2 regions of the Agromyces sp. NPDC055658 genome follow, and region 2 is predicted to be linked to the other one. Evidence: predicted binding sites of a transcription regulator. Region 2 holds the regulator's gene; the other holds the start of a gene.
What was found. The regulator LexA, encoded in region 2, represses DNA repair genes until DNA is damaged. The targets are predictions, from matches to a motif close to TCGAACANNTGTTCGA.

Region 1 (8,671 bases), on a different contig from region 2:
CCGAGGACGAGCTCCGCGATATCGAGGCGCTGCTGCTCGCCGACGCCCTCGTGCCGGTGACCTCGCCGATCTCGGGCGTCTACCGCATCCTCGACGCCGTCGTGCAGGACTTCGTCGAGCTCGGTGCCGGGGTCGAACGCGAGCTCGAAGAGGTCGAGGAGGAGGTGTTCGACAGCAGCATCCGCGAGGACTATCGGCGCATCTACCGCCTCCGGCAGCGCATCGGCCGGATCGACCGGGCCGTGTCGGGGCTCGCCGAAGCGATCACGGCCGATCGCGGCGAGTTCGAGGCGATGATGGCGTCCGAGCCCGCACTGCGCGCCTTCTTCACGCACCTCGAGCACGACGTGACGGGAGTGGCGAAGCTCGCCACGGCCGAACACGCCGCCCTCGACGCGGTCGTCTCGAGTCACGAGAGCAATGTCTCCACCCGGCAGAACCAGGACATGCGCACGATCTCGGCCTTCGCCGCCCTCCTCGCGATCCCGACGGTGATCGCGGGCGTCTACGGGATGAACTTCAAGAACCTGCCGCTGGTGCAGTGGGAGTTCGGCTGGCTCGTGGTGGGCATCGCGATGGTCGCCATCGACATCGTCGTCTACGTGCTGTTCCGGCGCCGCGGCTGGCTGGGCGATCGCCGAGGCGAGCGTGCGAGGCCGGCGGCGCGGTGAGGTCGACGTGCACGTGTCGTGCATTCCGGCGCCGGCATGGCTGGTGAGCGGGCCCACCCCGCGGGTAACGTCGGCGGGGTGACCTCGCGCCGAACGCCGGGGGCGACCGACGAAGGAGAGCAATGGCCTCGCAGATCGACGCGATCAACATCACCGCCCGCGACCATGAGTCGCTCGGCGCCTTCTGGCAGGCGCTGCTCGACCTGAAGGAGGACCCGAACGATCCGAACAACCCCGGCGACCCCGTGACGGTCTACCTCACTGAGCCGGTGACCATCCGGGTCTACATCCAACCCGTCGACGACGGCAAGGAGTTCGCGCCCCGGATGCACCTCGACCTCTCACCGGTCGGCACCACGCGGGATGCCGAGGTCGAGCGACTCATGGAGCTGGGCGCGACCGTCGTCGCCGACCGGCGCCGTGAGAACGGCTCCGGCTACGTCACGATGAGCGACGTCGACGGCAACGAGTTCTGCGTGCAGCGCAGCGCCGAAGAAGTCGCCGCGAGCGGGCGCTGAGGTTACGCGGCCGGTGATCAGGCCGATCCAGAGCCGATGACGGGAATCGAACCCGCGCTGTCTGCTTGGGAAGCAGAAGTTCTACCATTGAACTACATCGGCGCACGCCGCTCGGCGACGTGGAACTCATCCTAACAACGCCGACGTGAATCGCCGCATCCATTCGGTGAGGTCGGGCACGAATGCCACGCCAGGCATGCACGCTGCAGCAGGATGGCGATATGCGCGCATCGAAGCACGTCATCATCGGGGGGATCGCGGCGGCGCTCGTCGTCGCGCTCGCCGGCTGTACGGCCGGCGTGGGCGCGACGGACGGCGCCGGGGCCGCCGAGCCTGAACTGCTGGAGCAGGCGGCGGCGCTTGCGCAGGACGTCGGCTTCGTCTCGCAGTCGATCGGACTCGAGCGGCCCGAGGACGCCATCGCCGCGTACGCGCGCCGAGCGACGCAGGAGTTGCCGGCCACGGGCGTCCCCGATCGCGGGAATACGTCGGACTGGGGCCCGGTGCCCGATACGGCGACGCCGTTCCGGCTCGTCGCGATCGAGCCCGAATCGGATGCCGCGTGGGAAGAGCCGGTCGGCGCACTCGTGCTCGCGAGCCGCATCACGGAGGTCTCGGCGAACGACGACCCCGAACACGACTTCTGCGTGCGCCTCCGGTTCGACCGCTGGGGCGTCATCGACGGCGGGGTCGAGAAGACGTCGTGCCCCGACCCGCTCGTCGAGGTCGAACCGCCCGCCGACGAACGGCCCGTGGTGCCCGAGGCGGCCGAGGCCGTCGCGATCGAGGTGCTGACCGGCGCGGGCGATGCGAGTGCCGACGAGCTCGAGGCATCCATCACCGCTCGGCTGGAGGGCGAGACCGACGGTCGCGCGCTCGCGCCGGTGGAGGTGCTGCGGGACGGCGACCGCCTGGGGCTCGCCATGCGCGACGCCGACGACTGCCTGCTCGTGCGCTCGGCCGATGGCGTGGTCGAGCGCCTGCACGTGTCCGACGTCCTGCTGCAGGACGGCGAGCTCGGCTGCGGCGCTGACACGGCCCTGCTCGCCGACGATCAGTTCCCGACCACGCACTGAGGCGGAGCCGGGGCCTCGGTAGGCTGGGCGCGTGCTGCTCTCCGACCGCGACATCCGTTCAGAGTTCGAACTCGGCCGCATCGCGCTCGAGCCGAGCGATCCGTCGATGCTGCAGCCGTCGTCGGTCGACGTGCGGCTCGACCGGTACTTCCGGCTCTTCGACAACCACAAGTACCCGTACATCGACCCGGCGGAAGACCAGCCAGAGCTCACCCACCTGATCGAGGTGAAGCCCGACGAGCCGTTCATCCTGCACCCCGGCGAGTTCGTGCTTGGATCGACCTACGAGCAGGTCACCCTGCCCGACGACGTCGCGGCGCGGCTCGAGGGCAAGAGCTCGCTCGGCCGGCTCGGCCTGCTCACCCACTCCACCGCGGGCTTCATCGACCCTGGGTTCACGGGGCACGTCACGCTCGAGCTGTCGAACGTCGCGACCCTGCCGATCAAGCTCTGGCCGGGCATGAAGATCGGGCAGCTCTGCTTCTTCCGCCTGTCGTCGCCGGCCGAGCGACCCTACGGTTCGGCCGAGTACGCGAGCCGCTACCTCGGCCAGCGCGGGCCGACCGCGTCGCGGTCGTTCCAGAACTTCCACCGCACCGACGTGGGCGTCACCGACGCCGGCGCGAAGGGCGAGTGACGGCACCGAACCCGACCGTGCGTCGCAGGGTGAGGATGCCTCGTGCCTTCGTCGCGCGTCACGCCGAGTGCGGCACGCACTCGGCTGCCCTACACTCTTGCGACCATGGGCGATTTCGACGGGGTGCTCGCGCACTCGGCCTCCCGGGGCTGGGCGATGCCGCGGGCCGCGAGCGGCGGCGCTGAGGCGGCCGACGGGTTCGAGACGGTGCTGCTCGCGGCGAAGGCCGGGGCGCCGTGGGCGTCGGCCGAGCTCTGGAACGCGCACGCCGGTGCCGTCGCGGGCTTCCTGCGGGCGCGGGGCTCGGCCGAGCCCGACGATCTCACGAGCGAGGTGTTCCTGGCCGTGTTCGACGGGCTCGACCGATTCGAGGGCGGCGCGGCGGAGTTCCGGGCCTTCGTGTTCACGATCGCGTACCGGCGCCTCGTCGACGAGCTGCGCCGCCGCGCGCGGCAGGCGCCGAGCGAGGAGTGGGCCGATGAGCTCGACCCCCGGCGGGCGGCCAGCGCCGAGGACGAGGCGCTGGGTCGCATCGGGGATGTCGCGGCGCTGGCCACGCTCGACGGGCTTCCGCCCGACCAGCGCGACGTGATGGTGCTGCGCATCATCGGCGACCTCACGGTCGAGCAGGTCGCCGCCGTGCTGGGCAAGCGCGCGGGTGCGGTGAAGGCGCTGCAGCGCCGGGCGCTCACGGCGCTTCGAAAGAAATTCCCCGCAGGGCGTACCCCTGCGGCGACCTCCGGCGATAGCAGGGAGTGAGATGAGCAACCACCGCATTCACGACGACGAGGCCGCAGCCGTGCTGCGCGGCGATGTGCCGCCGCGGCGTGCCGACCTCGCGGGCGTCGCCGACGCCGTGGCCGGCTTCCGGCTCGCGGCCGGGCAGGCGGCGCCGCAGCCGTCGGCCGAGTTGCTGGCGCGACTCGACGCCGACCGCGTCGCGGCGGGCTCGATCTCGTTCGACCCGAACGCAACGACTGCGGCGACGAGCCAGACCCCCAGTGGCTCGTCGCCGAAGATACGGAGAAGAAGAGTGGCATTCACGGGAATCGCCGGGCTCGGCCTGGCAGCGAAGATCGCGATCGGTGCGGCGGCGGCGACCGCCGCAGGGCTCACGGGCGTGGGCGCCGCCGGCGCTGCCGGCGTGCTGCCGGCACCGGCGCAAGAGGTCTTCGACGGCGTCACCGGCCAGCAGGAGCCCGGCGGCGAGCACATCAGCGACACGGGCCGCGAGCACCGCGAGTTCGGCCAGCAGACCGCCGAGGATGCTCGCGAGAAGGGCGCCGACCGGCGCGACGCCGCCCACGAGAACGCCGAGGAGAAGCGCCGGGCTGGCCTCGACAAGGCCGCCGAGCACCGCCAGAACGGTGACGCACCGGTCGTGCCCGGCGACGAGGCATCCGAGACCGGTCAGCAGGCCGCCGAAGACGGCGCCGCGAACGGCGAGGACCACAGCCAGACCGGGCAGGAGACCGCGGACGACGCGGCCTCGGCCGGTGAAGAACGCAGCGGTGACGGCCAGTCGACCGCTGACGACGCGCGTGACGGGGCCCCCACCCCCGAGCGATGAACCTCTGACGTTCTCGCACCCGTCACGACGCGACCGCGAAACGGGCTCCCGACCGGCTGGGAGCCCGTTTCGTGTCTTTGTTTGGGTGCGTGGGCGAGTGAGTGAGTGCGGGTCGGGCGGGTGCGTGCCTGCGGGCGCGCGTGCATGAGTACGGGTCGGTCGGGGGCGAGCAGGCGTGTGCGTGCCGGTCGGTGGGGTCATCGCCCGATTCATTGTCCACAGTTTCGAATATCTCTTCGAATCCGAGCCGCTTCCGGGTAGACTCGGGGTATGGCCGCAGCTGATGCAATACCCGCACTGATCGGGGTTTCAGCTGCGCTCGACGGGGTCGATGCGGTGTGGTCGGGCGCCTTGGCCGCTGGTGCCACCGGGTCGGTCGACCCGGTCGGCGATGCGCGGTCGATGAGCGACGACGGCCTGGTGCGGGTGACCGAAGCCCTGGGTGAACTCGCTCGGCGTGTGCAGGCATTGCAGGCGCCGGTCGCGGCCGAGCTCGCGGCCCGCTCCCGCACCGGTGCCGACGATGATGTAGCCCGCCGGCATGGGTTCTCCTCGGCCGAACGGTTGATCGCGTCCGCGACGGGTGGCCGGTTCCAAGAGGCGGTCAAGCTCGTCGCGGTCGGTGCGGCGACCGCACCCCGGGCCGCGTTCACGGGTGAGGTGCTGCCGCCGAGGCATCCGCACCTCGCACGGGCAGTGTCGTCGGGTGCCGTGTGCGTCGACGCGGCAGATGTGATCCGCCGGTTCCTCGACGGCATCGCGCCGCGCGCCGACCGGGTCGAGCTGTCCGAGGCCGAGGCGTTCCTCGTCGATCGGGCTCCGGTCGTGGGGGTCGACGGGCTGCACCGGCTGGTGAAGCTCATGCAGGCGCGCCTCGACCCCGATGGGGTGAAGCCGCGTGAAGACGAACTGCGGGCGGCGCGCGAGTTCCGCATCTGGGAAGACGAGCACGGCATGATCCGGTTCAAGGGTGCTGCCGACCCCGTCAACGGCGCTCCGATCAAGCTCGCGATCGAGACCCTCGTCGGCGCCGAGCTCCACCGGGCGCGCGACGCGAAGCGCCCGGCTCGGGGTGAGCAGGTCGAGGCTGGAGCGCAGCGACCGTCTCGAAACCCCGCCGGTTGTGACGACGTGGTCGCCGAGCAGCGCACGATCGCCCAGATGAACCTCGACGCGCTCGCCGACATCGCCCGTCACTCGCTCAGCGCGAACGACGGGCCCGTGGCGTTGCGGCAGGCGATGGTCGTGGCCCGCGTCGACGCCGCCGCGCTCGAGTTAGGGCGCGGGCACGGCACGATCGACGGCATCGACCAGCCCGTGTCGATCCCCTCGATCGAGGAGCTCGCGATGTGGGCCGGCATCTCGCCCCTCTACTACGGCGACGGCTGCGAGACGACCCGCCTCGGCCGGTCGCGCCGCCTGTTCTCCCAGGCGCAGAAACTCGTCCTCATCGAACGCGACGGCGGGTGCGCTTGGCCGGGCTGCACTCGACCGCCCTCGCACACCCAAGCGCACCACATCCGGTGGTGGAAGCGCCACCGGGGCCGCACCGATCTCGACAACGGCGTTAATCGTAAACACACCCCCCTCCCAGGCGGGTCCTCGTCCGGCGCGCGTCGACGTTCCCGGGCATCGTCGGCGCCACTGGCTACTGTGGTTCAGCCGCTTATGTTGCGGGCCACGGTTGACAGTTGCACCCCGGAAGGTGGCTGAGGAGAGTTCATGCTGGAGAAGTCCACTGACATGTGGGTGTTCAACGAGCTAGTCAGCAAGGGGTTCATCAACGCGTCGTTCGAGCCAGTGGACCCGTCGGTTCGAGCGTGGGCAGAAAAGTCCGACGTCGAGTCGATCAACGAGCTCTTGTCCACCGCTTCCAAACGCGGGACTGGCAATGCTGGGCGCCCGGAGTTTGTCATCTTTGACGAACCGGCCAATCTCGTTGTGGTCATCGAGAACAAAGCTTCCACCGCCAAGCACATCTTCGAGGACGATCTTGAAGATCGCGTGGACGAGTACGCGGTGAACGGAGCGCTCTGGTACGCGCGCTTTCTGAAAGACCGTTTCAATGTCATCGCGGTCGCCTGCTCAGGCACAGATCCACTCACTCGACGCATCGATACTTACGGTTGGAAGCTCGGTGTTGACACATTCACGAACCTCAACGTTCATTCCGTACTGACACCAGCGCAGTATCGCGATCTGCTCGCGGAGCCTGGGAAGCTGGGTGACGTCAAGAGCCAGGCTCGGCTACTCGAATCTGCAAACGTCATCAACGGGTTCATGCACCACGAGATGAACATTATCGAGCACAACCGCCTGTACGTGGTCGGGGCTATCCTCTTCGCACTTGAGGATCCAATTTTCAAGACGGCCTATTCGCAGTACAACTCGAACCGAGACATTGCTGAGATTCTCTGGCACACCTTGGAGCGCAGAATCAAGGGATCAGTGGTGTCTGACAAGCAGACCCTCATCGATGAGATGCGACCTCGGATCCTGTCATTGGCGAGCGCTGAGAAGGAGGGAATCAGGCACAAGTACGCAAAGGGCACGGTTCACAAGCTCATCGCTGATGTCGACCGGATCCTCTACGAGCACTACGAAGACAGCGAGCTGGATCTCGTTTCGTTGTTCTTCAACGTCTTCTTGTCATACTCCACAAAGGGTGGGTCGGACCTTGGCATCGTCCTCACCCCCTCCCACGTCACGCGACTCTTCAATGACATCGCTGGGGTCGACTTGTCGTCGAAGGTGTTGGACCCATGCGCCGGGACAGGGGGCTTCCTGACGTCCGCCTGGCGGCGGATCGCGTTGTCTGATGACTACACTCCAACGGAAAAGGACGGCTTCCGGAAGAACAACCTCTTTGGCGTAGAGATCGAGGCATCGGTCTACTCGATCGTCGCCCTGAATATGTTCTTGAATAAGGATGGTCAGTCGCATCTGAAGAACGCCGACTGCTTCTCTGTCAAGAAGGAACTTGCGTCCTACGAGTGCAACGTAGGTTTCATCAACCCTCCGTATTCAAACGCGACGTACTCCGAGATTTCGTTCGTTGAGCTGATGCTGGACAGCCTGCTTCCAGGAAGCATCGGAGTCGCTATCGTGCCAGTCAACGCTGTTTCAGCGCGGACGAAGAAGCACGCGGATAACGAGGTCTACAAGCAGCGCATACTGGCGAAGAATCGCTTGCTGGCGTCAATCGAGATGCCGAAGAATCTCTTCTTCCCCAAGGGAACCGAGACAATCGTTCTCGTCTTCGAGACTGGAACGAAACACTCCGGACCGACGTGGATGGCGAAGTTCGACGATGCGTTCGCCCTCATCAAGCACCAGAAGACTAGAACACCAACAGATCGCAGCGACGCTGCCTACGCGTTATTTCTCGCCGCTTTCAAGGAGCGAGCTGAGACTGAGTTCTCTTTCCACGTAGACCTCGACTACCAGGACCAGTGGGTCTACACCCTCTTCAACGACGAGGACTACGAAGTTACAGACGCGGATCTTCAGCAATCGGTCAATGAGTACATTGCGTACCTTTTCTCGAATCAGTATCTGTGAGGTGGTTGGCATGCAAAAGGTTCCGTTGATCGACTTCTTCGACATCTCGGCATCCCTTCAGGATGACAAGATCAATTTTCAGGAAGCCGAACTCAACGACGTGGATGCGCTGCCATTCGTCTCGCGGACGGCTCGGAACAACGGCGTGACTGGTTATTGCCAGCCACGCGAGGGAAAGATCAATGAGGGTGGCGTGATCACGTTGGCCCTTGACGGCAGCACTGGCTCCACCTTCTACCAGCATCATGCATTCCTCAGCGGACAGAACATTTGGCTGCTGAAGCCAAAGCCTGAGCTGATCGGAGAGATGACTCCGACGGTGGCACTGTACCTCGTTGCCACCATCCGCAAGGCAGTCGCGGCCTACACGTACAACCTCAGCCTGACGAAGACGAGGCTGCAAAAGGTGCTGATCGCGCTGCCTGTCACGCCGGAGGGCCTGCTTGACCGCGAGTTCGTGGAGCGCGAGATGTCGCGAGTGAGGCATCTTGGTCTTCTCGAGGAACTTCCGGACGAGCGGTACCAAATTCTGACCTGATAGCGGCGCGCTTGACTTGAATCTGCAACATAACTCGGGAGTCCGGCAGCGGTGTCGATGGCAAGCCTTCACCCCCGTCAGGGGGTGAAGGCGCGGCAGT
Region 2 (8,671 bases):
GCAGCTGCGCCATGTCTTCGACGGGCACGACCACGCGCAGGTCGAATCGCTTGTCGGCCGGCGGCGCGACGACCTCGACCGGTGCGCTCGCGCAGAGGAACCGGGCCACCTCTTCGACGGGCCGCACGGTCGCCGAGAGCCCGATGCGCTGGGCCGGACGCTCGAGCAGCGCGTCGAGGCGCTCGAGCGACAGTGCGAGGTGCGCACCGCGCTTCGTGCCGGCGACCGCGTGGATCTCGTCGACGATGACGGTCTCGATCGAGCGCAACGTCTCACGCGCCTGCGAGGTCAGCATGAGGAAGAGCGACTCGGGCGTCGTGATGAGGATGTCGGGCGGCGTGCGCAGCAGCGCCCGACGCTCGTTCGCGGGCGTGTCGCCCGAGCGCACCCCGACGCTCACGCTCGGCGGCGTGGCGCCGAGGCGCTCGGCGACGCGGGCGATGCCGGTGAGCGGCGCGCGGAGGTTGCGCTCGACGTCGACGCCGAGCGCCTTGAGCGGCGACAGGTAGAGCACCCGGGTACCGGGCTCGGCGGCGGGCTCGGTCGTGAGCCGGTCGATCGCCGAGAGGAACGCCGACAGGGTCTTGCCCGATCCGGTGGGAGCGACGACGAGCGCGTGGGCGCCGCTCCCGATCGCCCGCCAGGCGCCCTGCTGCACCGCGGTGGGCGCGCGGAACGCCTCGGCGAACCACGTGCGCGTCGCCTCCGAGAAGGCCGCAAGCGCATCGGTCATGGCTCCATTCAATCCGATGCCGCCGACAACCGTTCTCAGCGCGGGTCTGCGGCGAGGGCGCGGGCGACGGCGGCGACCGTGCGGTCGGCCTCGGTGGCGTCGGTCGCCCAGTTGCTCACCGAGAACCGCACGACCGCGCGATCGCGCCACCGCGACGTCATCGCGAGCACCTCACCCTCCTCCCAGAGCCGGGACGAGAGCGCCTCCGTCGCCGCATCGTCGGCGAGTGCGAGGCACACCTGGGTGAAGACGACGTCGTTCAGCACCTCCACGCCTGGCAGGCGAGCGACGCCGACGGCGATCCGCTTCGCGGAGTCGACGAGCCGTTCGACGAGCTCGGAGACGCCCTCGCGCCCGAGGGCGCGCAGCACCGCCCACGTCGGAACGCCGCGAGCACGCCGCGAAAGCTCGGGCACCCGCTCGTGCGGGTCGGCGACGGCGTCGCTCGCCTGCAGGTAGCTCGCATGCATGCTCAGCGCCCGCTGCATCGCGTGCTCGTCGCGCACGATCGCGATGCCGCAGTCGTACGGCACGCTGAGCGTCTTGTGCGCATCGGTCGACCACGAGTCGGCCGCCTCGTACCCCGCGACGAGGTGCCGCAGGCGCGGGCTGGCTCCCGCCCACAGCCCGAAGGCGCCGTCGACGTGCACCCAGGCGCCGGCCTCGTGCGCGACCCCGATCGCCCGGGCGAAGTCGTCGAACGATCCGGAATGGATGTTGCCCGCCTGGAGGACGACGATCGCCGGATCGGGATCGGCGGCGAGCACCGCTCCGAGCGCGCCGACGTCGATGCGCCCCTCGTCGTCCGCGGCGGCGACGACCGGTGCCCCGAGGCCGAGGTAGCGCCCGGCGAGGTCGACCGTACCGTGCCGTTCGGCGCCCACGACGAAGCGCACGCGCGGCGCTCCGAAGACGCCGTCCTGCGCCGCATCCCAGCCGGCCCTCCGCAGGAGTTCGTCGCGACCGGTCGCGAGCCCGACGAAATGCGCCATCGTGGCCCCGGTGGTGAAGCCGACCGCCGACCCGGCGGGCAGGCCGAGCAGATCGACGATCCACTCCCCTGCGAGCTCCTCGACCGCGGCGACGCCGGGCGTCGCGAACCGCAGCCCGGTGTTCTGGTCCCACGCCGAGACGAGCCAGTCGGCGGCGAGGGCGACCGGTTGCACCCCGCCCATCACCCAGCCGAAGAAGCGCGGCGAGCCGATGCCGAGCAGTCCCGGTTCGACGCCGTCGGCCAACCGCTCGACCACCTGTGCTGCCGGTTCACCGCGGCTCGGCAGCGCCCGACCCAGCAGTTCCTTCGCCGCATCGGCATCGATCTCGGGCGGGATCGGACGTTCGGCGACGCCGTCGAGCCAGCGTCTCGCCCGGTCGGACGCGATCTCCAGCGGTCGGTCGTATTCGGGTCGCCGCGCTCCGGCGGCCGACGGTCGCTCGGCCATGTTCCACCTGACTTCCGCGCACACGTGCGCGTTCCAGATGATGCTCCGCGATGCTCACGCGGTCAATGCCCAGTTCGGGCGGGCTCGCGCGCACGGCTGAGGCGGCACTGCCTGCTTCCGCACGCTCAGGCGTCGCGACGACCGCCGACGAGTCGCACGGCGAGCGAGTCGACCCCTGTCGCGATCGCGTCGTCCTCCGCCCAGCGCCGCGCGAGCCGAGCGGTCGTGGCATCGAGCTCCTCACGGGTGAGTCCGTCGACGAGCCGCAGCGTCACGACGAGCTCGGGCCCGGCGAGCCGCGCGAGCGGGTCGCCCGCGGCGAGGTCCACGCCGAGCACGGCGAGCTCGCTGCCGATCGAGCGCTCGAACGCCCGGCGCACGGCCTCGTCGTCGAAGGGCGGCGTCCACGGCTTCTGCTGGGCGACCGCCCACACGGCGGGTCGGCGCAGCACGAACTCGCCCGGCGATGCCGGGTCGAGCACGACGAGCTCGGTGCCGTCGTCGGCCGCGGCGAGCGCCACCCGGACGCCGTCGGCGGGCACAGGACGGGCGACCGGGTTCCAGGCGCGCATCGTGTCCACCGACGAGAACACCGGCAGCACGCGACGCCCGTCGGGCCCGTCGACCGTCACGATCGAGAGTTCCTGGCTCTTGTCGACGGCGTGGCCGTGCGCGCCGGTCTCCGCTCCCCCGTCGCCGAGCTCGGCGAGCAGCGGGATCAGCAGCCTCGAGGCGCCGAACGCGGCGACGACACCGGCCTGTGAGCCGTCTCCGTCGTGGAATGCACGCAGCGCGGCACCGAGGGCCGCCGGGGTCGAGCCGTCGTCGCCCGCGTGCGGGTTCTCGTCGAACGCCCGGCCCGCCCACGGTACCCCCGCAGAATCCGCGAGATGCGCGGGAAGCGGCCGCGCGGTGCCGCCGGGCGTCGTGCCCGAGGCATCCTCGTCGTCCGCAGCGTTGCCGAGATCAGCGGTCATGCGCGCCGGCTCAGTTGCTCGCGACGTCGAGGGCCTCGGCGAGCGTGAAGGCGCCGGCGTACAGGGCCTTGCCGACGATCGCGCCCTCGAGGCCGAGCGGCACGAGCTCGCGCAGCGTGGCGAGGTCGTCGAGGCTCGAGATGCCGCCGGAGGCGACGACGGGGCGGTGCGTGCGGTCCATCACCTGGCGCAGGAGCTCGACGTTCGGGCCCTGCAGCGTGCCGTCCTTCGTGACGTCGGTCACGACGTAGCGCGCGGCACCCGCCTCTTCGAGCCGGTCCATGACCTGCCACAGGTCGCCGCCGTCCTTCGTCCAGCCGCGGGCGGCGAGCGTCGTCCCGCGCACGTCGAGGCCGACGGCGATGGCCTCGCCGTACTGGGCGATGACCGAGGCGGCCCACTCGGGGTTCTCGAGGGCTGCGGTGCCGAGGTTGATGCGCTTGGCGCCGATCTCGAGAGCGTGCTCGAGCGACTCGTCGTCGCGGATCCCGCCCGACAGCTCGACGTTCACGCCGCGCACCTGGCGGATGACCTTCTTCAGGATGCCGCCGTTCGACCCGCGGCCGAACGCCGCGTCGAGGTCGACGAGGTGGATCCACTCGGCGCCCTGGTCGGCCCAGTCCACGGCCGCGTCGACCGGGTCGCCGTAGCTCGTCTCGGTGCCGGCCTCGCCCTTCGTCAGGCGGACGGCCTTGCCGCCCGCGACGTCGACGGCCGGCAGCAGCACGAGGCCGGGGGTCTTGTTGAACTCACTCATCACTACTGTCCTCGATCGCGATACGCCGTCGGCCGTGTTTCACCCGGCGCAGTGACGGCCGGCACAGTCACAGGATCATAGTCGCCCGCGCCGCGCGCGACGTGTCGCATGACGGTCGGATGACTCAGGCGAGTGCGCCGAGCCAGTTCGAGAGCAGCCGGATGCCCGCGTCCGACGACTTCTCTGGGTGGAACTGCGTCGCCGACAGCGGACCGTTCTCGACCGCGGCGAGGAAGCGCCCGCCGTGCTCGGCCCAGGTCAGCTTCGGCTGCGGGAACGGCGGCATCACGTCGAGGTGCCACGACTGCGCCGCGAACGAATGCACGAAGTAGAAGCGCTCGTCTTCGATGCCGTCGAACAGCACCGAGCCCGCGTCGGGCACGACGGTGTTCCAGCCCATGTGCGGCAGCACCTCGGCCGGAAGCTCGGTGACGGCCCCGGGCCACTCTCCGAGCCCCTCGGTGTCGACGCCGCGTTCGACGCCGTGCTCGAAGAGCACCTGCATGCCGACGCAGATGCCGAGCACGTGCCGGCCACCGGCGAGGCGCCGGTCGATGATCTCGTCGCCGCGCACCGCGCGGAGCTGGTCCATGACGGCCTTGAACGCGCCCACGCCGGGCACGACGAGGCCGTCGGCCTCCATCGCCGCTGCACGTGAGGCCGTGACCTCGACCTCCGCGCCAGCGCGTTCGAGCGCCTTCGCGGCCGAGTGCACGTTGCCCGACCCGTAGTCGAGCACCACGACGCGCCGGTTGCGGCTCACAGCGCACCCTTGGTCGACGGGATGCCGCTGACGAGCGGGTCGAGCGCCTTCGCCTGCCGGAATGCGCGCGCGAAGGCCTTGAACTCGGCCTCGGCGATGTGGTGCGGGTCGCGCCCGCCGAGCACCGTGACGTGCACGGTGAGCCCGGCGTTGAAGGCGATCGCCTCGAAGACGTGCCGCACCATCGAGCCCGTGAAGTGACCGCCGATGAGGTGGAACTCGAAGCCCTCCGGCTCACCGGTGTGCACGAGGAACGGCCGCCCCGAGATGTCGACGACCGCCTGCGCGAGCGCCTCGTCGAGCGGCACGAGCGCGTCGCCGTAGCGCGAGATGCCGCGCTTGTCGCCGAGCGCCTCGCGGATCGCCTGCCCCAGCACGATGCCGGTGTCTTCGACGGTGTGATGCACGTCGATGTGAAGGTCTCCCGACGCGCGCACGGTGAGGTCGGTGAGCGAGTGCTTCGCGAACGCGGTGAGCAGGTGGTCGTAGAACGGCACGCCGGTCTCGATGTCGCTCGAGCCCGAGCCGTCGAGGTCGATCGACAGGTCGATGCTCGATTCGCTCGTCTCGCGCTGCACGCGCGCGGTGCGCGATCGGGGCTGGGCGGTCATGACTCGATCCTATTCTCGGTGGTGCCACCGGCCGCGCCGCTCGTCGCGACGGCCGCCGGCGCGAACACGGCGACCGCCTCGAGGAAGGCGGTGGTCTCGGCCTCGGTGCCCGCAGTCACGCGCAGGTGCCCGGGGATGCCGAGCTCCCTGATGAGGATGCCTCGCGCGAGCAGCCCCTCGAACACGGCGTGCGGGTCGTCGACCCCGCCGAACAGCACGAAGTTCGATCCGCTGCGGTGCGGGGCGAAGCCGAGTCGCGCGAGCTCGGTCGTGATTCGCTCGCGCTGGCGGCGGATGTCGTCGACCATCGCCAGCATCTCGTCGGCATGGGCGAGCGCGCCGAGCGCGGCGGCCTGGGTGAGCGCGGAGAGGTGGTACGGCAGGCGCACGAGCCGCAGGGCATCGATCGTGGCGGGGTCGCCGGCGAGGTAGCCGACGCGGGCGCCCGCGAACGCGAACGCCTTGCTCATCGTGCGGGAGACCACGAGCCGCGGCCGCCCCTCGAGCAGCGTGAGCGCACTCGGGGCACCGGGGTCGGCGAACTCGAAGTACGCCTCGTCGACGACGACGATGCCCCGTGCCGCGTCGGCGACGGCACGCACCGTGTCGAGCGACAGCGGCGTGCCCGTGGGATTGTTCGGTGCGCAGAGGAAGACGAGGTCGGGGTCGTGCTCGCGAACGGCGGCGACCGCCGTCTCGGCACTGAGCTCGAAGTCGTCGTCGCGGTCGGCGGCGATCCAGCGGGTGCCCGTGCCCGAGGCGAGCAGCGCGTACATGGAGTACGTCGGCGCGAATCCGAGCACCGAGCGGCCGGGCCCGCCGAACGCCTGCAGCACCTGCTGCAGCACCTCGTTCGAGCCGTTGGCGGCCCAGATCTGCTCGGGTGCGAGCCCGTGGCCGAGGTAGCCGGCGAGCGCCTCTCGCAGCTCGGTGAACTCGCGATCGGGGTATCGGTTCAACCGGAGGATCGCGGCGGCGACTCGGGCGACGATGTCGTGCGCCACGTCCTCGGGGATGGCATGCGTGTTCTCGTTGACGTTGAGGGCGACGGGCACCGCCTTCTGCGGCGCACCGTACGGGTCGCGACCACGGAGGTCGTCGCGGATGGGGAGGTCGTCGAGACTCGTCACCGAACCAGCCTAGCCACGCGACCCGTGACGCCCCGGCGTGCGACCTCGTATGACCGCCTACTCCGAAGCGGGGACCGCGAGGCGCTGGCCCGGCTCGATCGTCGCACCGTCGAGCCCGTTGAGCCGGACGATCTCGGCGATCGTGTCGCGCGGGTCGGCCGACGGGTCGATCGCCTCGGCGATCTCCCAGAGCGAGCCCCCGGCACCCACCGTGACGTACTGCAGCGAATCGCCCCCGGCCAGGTCGGCGGCCGCACCGCCGGCGTTCAGCACGGCTGCGAGCGCCCAGAGGACGATCGGCAGTGCGGCGAGGGTCGTGAAGACAGCGCGCCCGCGACGGGTCAGCCGGAGGCGGGTGCGCGGTGCAGCCTCCGCACCGCCGTCGACACGGCCTGCGCGGGGCACCGGAACACCGGAACGGTACTCGTTCGTCACGATCGCTGCGCTCATGTCACCCTCCTGCGTGGGATCGCATCCGGCCCTCGGCCGGGAGGGCCGGATGCGAATCTCTGTTCCGAATATATCTTCGAACATCTTCGACTGCAAGCATCGGACTGCGGGTTTCTCGGGGAGCGATCTCGCGACACACTCGAACGAATGTTTGCCGCTCCCGCCGCATGTGGATACAGTTTCGAATGTCTGGGAACAGTCGATCAGACACCACCGACATCCGATCGCGAAGGCGGTCGCAACGAGGGGCGGAACCGTGAAGAGCGACAACGACGTGCGCGAGACCGGCAGGGCACGCCGCCGCAAGAGCCTGAGCGCGAAGCAGATCGCGATCCTCGAGGTCGTGCAGCGTTCGGTGGCGACACGCGGCTACCCGCCGAGCATGCGCGAGATCGGTGACGCCGTCGGCCTCGCATCGCTGTCGAGCGTCACGCACCAGCTCAACCAGCTCGAACTCGCCGGCTACCTGCGGCGCGATCCGAACCGCCCCCGCGCGCTCGAGGTGCTCATCGAGCTGCCGGGCCTCGACGAGCGACCTCCGTCGGCGGGCGATCCCGCGCCGGTCGGCGACGCGGCGATGGTCCCCCTCGTCGGCCGCATCGCGGCCGGCGTGCCGATCACGGCCGAGCAGCAGATCGACGAGGTGTTCCCGCTCCCCCGCCAGCTCGTCGGCAAGGGCGAGCTCTTCATCCTCAAGGTCGTCGGCGACTCGATGATCGACGCGGCCATCTGCGACGGCGACTGGGTGGTCGTGCGCTCGCAGCGCACCGCCGAGAACGGCGAGATCGTGGCCGCCATGCTCGACGGCGAGGCGACCGTCAAGGTGTTCCGCCAGCGCGACGGCCACACCTGGCTGCTGCCGCGCAACACCGCGTTCGAGCCGATCCTCGGCGACCAGGCCGAGGTCCTCGGCAAGGTCGTCGCCGTGCTGCGCGCGGTCTGAGCCCGCGGCCGCGCCGGCGGCGCGCGATCTGAGCCCGCGGCCGCGCCGGCGGCGCGCGATCGGCGAGGCCGGGGACGTCGGGTGACGTGCGCCCGGAGGACGCTATGCGCTCGTCGCGCCTGCGGCGATCGCGCCCGCAGGCTGCGCCACCGAACGGAGCCAGCCGATCACCGCGTCCATGAACCCAGCATGATCGTCGCGGAAGACCGTGTGACCCGTGCCCGGCACCGTCGCGACGGTCATGCCCCGTCGGCGCAGGTCGGCCGCGACGCGCTCGGTGATGAGCAGGCTCTTCTCGGCGAGCAGCACGAGCGTCGGGGCGACGAGTCGGGCCGGCGGCACCAGCGGCCTGGTGTCGGCGAAGCCCAGCACGGTCCGCTTGTCCCAGTCGCGGAGGGTCGCCAGTTCGATGTCGACGTCGACCGCGCTCCACTTCGGGTTCATCCGCACGAGCGCGCCGCGCCGCGGCCTCGGGGCGATCGCGAAGAAGGCCTTGTACGCCAGGCCGCGCAGACCCGTCGGAAAGGCGAACGCGGGATCGACGTAGATCGCCGCCCGCGGCGCGAGCCGGTCGGCGACGAGGCTCGCGACGAGGCCGCCGAGCGAGTGCCCGAGCACGACGTCGGGGGGCCCGTCGAGCATGGGCTCGACCGTCTCGACCACGTCGTCGGCCCATGCGGCGGGCGAGTACCGACGCGCCCGCGGGCTGCGCCCGTGTCCGGCGAGGTCCACCGCGAGCACCCGGAAGCCCTGCGCCTCGAGTTCGTGCGTGACACGGTGCCATGCGCGCGAGTCCGACATGATGCCGTGGATGAGGATGGCCGTGCGGGCGCCCGCGCCCGTCTCGTGAACCGCGAGTCGCATG

Region 1: the regulator LexA is predicted to act here: its motif matches at 4,697-4,712, upstream of ACWGPE_RS13325 (DUF222 domain-containing protein).

The regions. Positions count from the first base shown of each region.
Region 1 covers NZ_JBSHHD010000026.1:55,190-63,860, reverse strand. Annotated here, with positions in the region: gene ACWGPE_RS13360 (CorA family divalent cation transporter) at 1-671, shown strand, start outside; gene ACWGPE_RS13355 (VOC family protein) at 794-1,189, shown strand; tRNA gene ACWGPE_RS13350 (tRNA-Gly) at 1,221-1,291, opposite strand; gene ACWGPE_RS13345 (hypothetical protein) at 1,411-2,265, shown strand; gene dcd (dCTP deaminase) at 2,297-2,902, shown strand; gene ACWGPE_RS13335 (RNA polymerase sigma factor) at 3,008-3,661, shown strand; gene ACWGPE_RS13330 (hypothetical protein) at 3,663-4,472, shown strand; gene ACWGPE_RS13325 (DUF222 domain-containing protein) at 4,743-6,185, shown strand; gene ACWGPE_RS13320 (HsdM family class I SAM-dependent methyltransferase) at 6,195-8,033, shown strand; gene ACWGPE_RS13315 (restriction endonuclease subunit S) at 8,044-8,571, shown strand.
Region 2 covers NZ_JBSHHD010000033.1:9,400-18,070, forward strand. Annotated here, with positions in the region: gene ACWGPE_RS14820 (ATP-dependent helicase) at 1-733, opposite strand, end outside; gene ACWGPE_RS14825 (pyridoxal phosphate-dependent decarboxylase family protein) at 769-2,175, opposite strand; gene ACWGPE_RS14830 (SseB family protein) at 2,301-3,152, opposite strand; gene priA (bifunctional 1-(5-phosphoribosyl)-5-((5-phosphoribosylamino)methylideneamino)imidazole-4-carboxamide isomerase/phosphoribosylanthranilate isomerase PriA) at 3,163-3,909, opposite strand; gene hisH (imidazole glycerol phosphate synthase subunit HisH) at 4,034-4,672, opposite strand; gene hisB (imidazoleglycerol-phosphate dehydratase HisB) at 4,669-5,283, opposite strand; gene ACWGPE_RS14850 (histidinol-phosphate transaminase) at 5,280-6,413, opposite strand; gene ACWGPE_RS14855 (LysM peptidoglycan-binding domain-containing protein) at 6,471-6,863, opposite strand; gene lexA (transcriptional repressor LexA) at 7,120-7,806, shown strand; partial or broken gene ACWGPE_RS14865 (alpha/beta fold hydrolase) at 7,909-8,671, opposite strand, start outside.